2 regions of the Enterococcus sp. AMC1623 genome follow, and region 1 is predicted to be linked to the other one. Evidence: predicted binding sites of a transcription regulator. Region 1 holds the regulator's gene; the other holds the start of a gene.

The links. The regulator CtsR, encoded in region 1, represses protease genes until heat stress. The targets are predictions, from matches to a motif close to TTGGTCAAAAAAGGTCAAANA.
Region 2: the regulator CtsR is predicted to act here: its motif matches at 1,444-1,464, upstream of clpP (ATP-dependent Clp endopeptidase proteolytic subunit ClpP).

The regions. Positions count from the first base shown of each region.
Region 1 covers NZ_CM177096.1:2,589,529-2,592,954, reverse strand. The annotation lists gene AC4BC7_RS12475 (ATP-dependent Clp protease ATP-binding subunit) at 1-1,778, opposite strand, end outside; gene AC4BC7_RS12470 (CtsR family transcriptional regulator) at 1,784-2,251, opposite strand; gene pknB (Stk1 family PASTA domain-containing Ser/Thr kinase) at 2,382-3,426, opposite strand, start outside.
Region 2 covers NZ_CM177096.1:1,692,065-1,695,490, reverse strand. The annotation lists gene AC4BC7_RS08335 (glycoside hydrolase family 73 protein) at 1-731, shown strand, start outside; gene clpP (ATP-dependent Clp endopeptidase proteolytic subunit ClpP) at 770-1,351, opposite strand; gene AC4BC7_RS08325 (hypothetical protein) at 1,533-2,051, shown strand; gene AC4BC7_RS08320 (glycerophosphodiester phosphodiesterase) at 2,147-2,881, shown strand; gene miaA (tRNA (adenosine(37)-N6)-dimethylallyltransferase MiaA) at 2,878-3,426, shown strand, end outside.

The DNA.
Region 1 (3,426 bases):
CTCGTACTATATTTTTCCATAAACTCTGACATATCTACACGAATTAAGGCATCTTCGCTACCAAACATCGCTTCGGCTAAGGCTTTAGCTAATTCTGTTTTACCAACACCAGTTGGACCTAAGAACATGAAGGAGCCGATTGGACGATTCGGATCTTTCAATCCACTACGCGCTCGGCGAATGGAACGAGAAACAGCTTGTACGGCCTCATCTTGACCTACCACACGTTGATGCAAGATTTTTTCTAAATCTAATAAACGTTCGCTTTCCTTTTTCTCCATTTGCTGTAATGGAACGCCAGTCCATTGTGACACTACGGCTGCGACATCTTCTGCTGTCACGCTATTTTCATAACCAGTAGCTTCTTTAACTTCTACAAAGGTTACTTCAGCTAAGTTTTGGCTAACTTCTTTTTCACGATGGCGTAAACGTGCGGCTGTTTCAAAATCTTGTTGACGAATGGCAGCTTCTTTTTCTTCCGCTAATTTCATTAATTCTTCTTGCAATAATGCCGCCTCAGAAACTTCATCTGCTTTATCCAAACGAACTTTTGCAGCTGATTCATCCATTAAATCAATCGCTTTATCTGGTAGTTGACGCGAATTAATGTAACGAACCGATAGTTGAACTGCTGCATGGAGCGCATCATCAGTAATTTCCACACCATGATGTTCTTCATAACGAGGGCGCAACCCTTTTAGAATTTCTTCTGCTTCTTCTGGAGTTGGTTCATCGACTTGTACTCGAGCAAAACGACGTTCAAGTGCTGAATCTTTTTCAATATATTTTTGATATTCATTTAACGTTGTTGCACCAATGGTTTGTAATTCACCACGAGCTAAGGCTGGTTTTAAAATATTCGATGCATCAATCGCACCTTCTGCTCCACCAGCACCAATTAATGTGTGTAATTCATCAATAAAGAGAATGATTTGACCATCTTGATAAATTTCATCAATGATTTTCTTCATGCGATCTTCAAATTCACCACGATATTTGGTACCTGCAACTAATGCACCCATGTCCAACATCATCAGACGTTTTTGCTGCATGTCTTTTGGTACTTCACCATTTACGATTTTTTGTGCTAAGCCTTCCGCAATGGCAGTTTTACCAACACCTGGTTCGCCGACTAAAACAGGATTGTTTTTGGTACGACGGCTAAGAATTTGAATCAAACGTTTGACTTCTTTGCTACGTCCGACTACAGGATCTAAGCGTTGTTCACGAGCTAATTTCGTTAAATCGCGAGCCAATGAATCTAAGGTTGGTGTCCCTTCTTGTTGCGGTTGTTGACGTTGTTGCGGGCGACGTCGGCTTGCATTGCTTTTTGATTGTACGCCCATTTTTTTCTTCAATAGTTGGCGCATTTTTGCCAAGCTCATTCCTAAATTCAACATAATACGTGACGCTAAAATTTCTTCATCACGTAATAAACCGAGGAGTAAGTGCTCCGTGCCAATTTGTTGGGCACCCAAACGTTTTGCTTCATCGCCAGCATAGGCAAAAATTTGTCTTGCTCGTGGAGAATAGGGTAAAAAGCCCCCTGTTGGATATTCTTTCATTGAACCATAACCGGTTAAATGTTCGATTTCTTCCCGAATATCATTTTCATTTACACGCATTTCGCGCAATGTTTTGCCGGCAATGCCATCTTGCTCGATAATTAATGCTAATAAAATATGTTCTGAACCTACAGATTGATGTTTAAAGTATTTTGCTTCTTCTTGAGCAATGGCCAGCACCGCTTTTGCTCGTTGTGTAAATAGTTCATCCATCGCACTCACTCCTTATCTTCATAACTTAATCGTTCTAAAATCCCGTGCATAATTGACGCACGAATGATATTTTCTTCCGCTGATTTTCCTAAAACGGCTTTGCTAATTGTCGTCAGTAATAAATTACCTTCTCGTTTTGACAGAATACCTTCTTCGTATAACTTCTGAATAATTGATACCGCATCTTTTTCAGAGATTGTTTTATCAAATAATTGATTGACTTGTTCTAAAAAATGATGATAATTCGCAATTTGAATTTTCTCAATTCGAATATAGCCTCCACCACCACGTTTACTCTCAACCGCATACCCACGTTGAATAGTAAAGCGAGTATTGATGACATAATTGATTTGCGAAGGTACACAGTTAAATAAATCTGCCATCTCTGCACGACGAATTTCTATCATTTCACTTTCCTCAAGAATCTTCTTCAAATATGCTTCGATTAAATCAGAAGTATTTTGATGACCCATTTAAACGCGACCTCCCTTGACTAATATTGACCTTAATTATAGCGAATTTTCAGAAGTTTGAAAAGAAGAAGGACTCTAAAGAAAAAAGGATAAAACAAAAGTTTAAACTTTCGCTTTATCCTTGCCCTTATTATTCATCTGTGGATGTTTCGCCAGTTACATTTGAACTCTCAGAAGTTGTCGTCTCACTGCTTTCTGAGTCAGAGCTAGAAGAACCATCGTCTTCTTTCCCGCTAGAAATAATTAGATGAACTGTCTCGTCTTTTTCTACAGAGGTTCCTGCAGAAGGATCCATTGAGATTACCCGTCCTTTATCTACAGAATCACTATATTCTTCTGATGTGGATACAGAAAGGTCTTGGTTTTCTAATAAAGATTTTGCAGCCGATTCAGTCATATCTGTCACATCTGGTAAATCAATTGTTTCAGGTGGCTCTGGACCTTTACTAATTTCTAACGTAATGGTCACATCTCCTGGTGAAATATCTGAACCAGCTTCTGGTGATTGTTTGACAATAGTGCCTTCCTCATTGTTGCTATAGACTTCACTAATATGCACTGAGTTATTGCCTAAACCAGAAGCATCTAGTTCACTTCGGGCATTGGTTTCTGTGTAACCAATTAAGTTAGGCATCTTCACTGTTTCTGGCCCTTTACTGATTGTCAACGTAATCTCTGTTTCTCCAGGAATAATATCAGCATTGGCTTCTGGTGTTTGCTTGATAACTAGACCTGCACTCATGTCACTAAATTCTTCGACAATCGTTACTGAATTATTCCCTAGACCATAATTCGTCAACTCTGCACGAGCATCACGCTCTCCATAACCGTATAAATTCGGCATCATGACAGGTTCTGCTCCTTTGCTGACAGTTAATTCAACTTCTGTCTCTTTAGGAACAACTTCTTCACCTTCTGAAGGGGTTTGGTCCATAATTTCATTAGCAGGTGTATCATTATCATAAACTTCTTCGATTGTTATTTGACTCTCGTCAAAACCAAGTTCTTTTAATTCTGCAATCACTTTATCTTTTTCTTGGCCAACGTAATCTTTCATTGCTACTTTTTTACTACCGGTACTAATATATAAGAGTACTTCTTTAGTTCGTTTAATAACCGCGCCTTCTTCAGGATCAGTCTTCACTACATGATTTTCAGGAATTTGATTACTTGGA
Region 2 (3,426 bases), 900 kb from region 1:
CAAGTGCAGAAACAGAGAGTTCAGAAACAACCGATTCAGCAACTGAAGATAGTGTTACTCGTTCACCGGCAGAAGATCGGGGGACAATGGAGGAAGAAATTGCTAGTGTCGCTAAAAATACAGACAAACACTTTATTACAGGGACAAGTATTTTACCTGCATTGACATCACCTGTCAAAAAAGCCAATAATGTGACCGTTAAAGATGACACAAGACGCGTCAATGCTACATCAACTTCGGAAACAATTACGTGGACAGACAATGCTTCGTTTATTAAAGCCATTGCTCCGTCTGCTCAAAAACTAGCCGATCAATATGGCTTATACCCATCAGTTATGATAGCACAAGCAGCTTTAGAATCAGGGTTTGGCGCTAGTAAATTATCAAAAGAGGCTAACAACTTATTTGGAATCAAATTTTCTAGTGGGGATGAAGGAAAGTTCGAGAAATATGATATTCCTTCTGATGAATTTATTAATGGGGTACGTGTGACATTGCCAGCATCGTTTAGAAAATACGCAACGATTTCTGATTCACTATTGGATAATGCTAAATTATTAGCCAATGGCTTAAGTTGGAATGCTAAATTTTATCAAGGAACATGGCGGAAAAATGCTCGTACGTATCAAGAAGCTACCCAGTCCTTAACTGGAAAATACGCAACGGATCCAAACTATCACACGAAATTAAACCAGTTAATTGCGACATGGGATTTAACAAAATACGATTAAAAAAAGCGCTGGGACACTACGTCCAGCGCTTCTAATGATTAACGATTGGTCATTACTTCGTCGATTAAACCATATTCTTTTGCTTCTTCAGCCGACATAAAGTTATCACGATCGGTATCTTTTTCAATTATTTCAATAGGTTGACCCGTGCGTTCAGATAAAATTTTATTTAAGCGTTCACGCGTTTTTAAGATATGACGAGCAGCGATTTCGATTTCTGTTGCTTGTCCTTGTGCACCGCCTAATGGTTGGTGAATCATAATTTCAGCATTTGGTAATGCAAAACGTTTACCTTTAGTACCTGCTGTTAATAAGAAACTTCCCATTGACGCAGCCATCCCCATTACGATTGTTTGTACATCTGCTTTAACAAAGTTCATTGTATCGTAAATTGCTAGACCAGCTGTTACGCTACCTCCAGGAGAATTGATGTATAAGTAAATATCTTTTTCTGAGTCTTGCGCATCCAAGAATAATAATTGAGAGATGATTGAGTTAGCAAGGTCATCGGTTACTTGACCGCTCAACATGATAATACGATCTTTTAATAAACGAGAGTAAATATCATACGCTCTTTCTCCACGAGATGATTGTTCAATAACTGTTGGGATTAAATTCATTTAAAAATCCTCCTTTAATTCTGGCTATTTGATAAAATATTGGGTAGCCTTGCGACATCCTAAGAGTTTTATCTATTAGATATTATACATACAAGGTCAATAAAGGTCAAATGTAAAAACTTGAGTAAAATAATCAAAAATATGTTAAGATTCATCTAAAGAATTTAAAGGAGGAACAAACATGGAAATATTTTTCGTTGGAATGGCTGGCGTAATTGTAGGTGCCATTGTTACAGCGATTGCCTTTAACTTGCAAAGCCGCTATGACGATCGAAAAGAAGAGCGTCGTCGACAATTAGAACATAAAGTAAAAGAAATTGAGATTTTGATTTTACTAAATAAAAAAATCATTGAAATTTTAGAGAAGCGGATTGGCACAATGGATAAATACGTCAGTTTTGATGTATTTGACGATTGTCATATTACCGTAGATGATTATATTTATTTGCAATCATTTGCGGCACAAAATAGCTTTTATTTACCAAATTATTTCTTAGAAGAATTTTTCAAAAAAATTGCGACACGCAGAGTCGTTCTTTCACCAGAACAAGTTGTTGAAGTTGGTGGGTATACATTTAAAGGCGGACGTGTCTTGATGGAAAACTTTTCAGATCAACTAAAAGAAATGGTTTACGAACGCAAAGTTCAATTGCAAAAAATGACAGACAAACCAATGACTTATTTCTCAAACACGTTGTAATCAAAAGAAGAGATTGACCTGTAAAAAGGCTTCTCTTCTTTTTTTGCATCTCCCTTTATTCATGGTACAATATGACTGATTGGAGTGAAGAAATCATGCAAATTTTTGCCCATCGTGGAAGCAGTGGCACACGACCTGAAAATACGTTGCCAGCCTTTGCTGAAGCCGTACGCATTGGTACTGATGGCATTGAATTAGATGTGCAATTAACAAAAGATCAACAACTGATTGTCATGCACGATGAGACAGTCGATCGTACCACTGATGGAAAAGGTGCAATTATTGATAAAACATTAGCAGAGATCAAAAAACTAAATGCCGGTAGTTGGTTTAATGATCACTATTCTTCAACAAAAGTACCGACATTAAAAGAAGTTGTCGATTTATTGGTTGCGCGCAATTACCGAGGAATCTTAGGAATTGAATTAAAAACGGATAAAGAAGCGTATCCAGGAATCGAAGACAAAGTATCTGAGCTAATGACGAGTCAACAGTGGCCATTCACTTATTGGTATAGCAGTTTCAACGTAAGTACCTTAGAGAGAATTCATGTACTGGAACCGACTACACGAATTGATTTTATTATGGATAAATCAGATAGTACGCCAATAACATTGGAGCGACCATTTATTCAAGGCATCCATCCTAATATTGAATGGGTATGGTCACATGATACAGAAATTCCAGAGTTTTCATTAGCCGTTCGACCGTGGACCGTAAATACAGAAGAAGAAATAAAACGTTGCATGGATTGCCAAGTAACAGGAATTTTTACCGATTTTCCTGAAATGGCAATGGCTGTGAAGCGCAGTTATCGGGGAAAAAAATGAAAAAAGTGTTAGTGATTGTAGGGCCGACTGCTGTTGGTAAAACGGCGTTAAGTATTGAATTAGCTAAAAAATACAATGGAGAAATTATTAGTGGGGACTCGATGCAAGTCTATCGAGAACTGTCTATCGGAACAGCTAAAGTAACTGAAGCCGAAAAAGAAGGAATTCCTCATTATTTAATTGATGTTCGTGAGAAAGAAGAGGCTTATTCCGTCTCGGAATTTCAAAAAGAAGCACGTATTTGGATTGAAGATATTCATCAACGAGGCAAGTTGCCCATTGTTGTTGGCGGAACGGGGTTATATATTCAAGCCTTGCTTTATGATTTCCAATTAGGTGGCAAACAAGAGAACGATAATCCGGCTGTTCGTTTGAAATACGAACAATTTGCACAGGATTATGGAAAAGAAGCCTTATGGCAGTTATTACAAGAAACTGATCCTTTAGCAGCCGAAAAAATTCATTTTAATAATCAGCGTAAAGTGATTCGAGCGTTGGAAGTTTTTGAAACAACAGGTGAGAGTATCACTGCGCCTAAAGAAGAA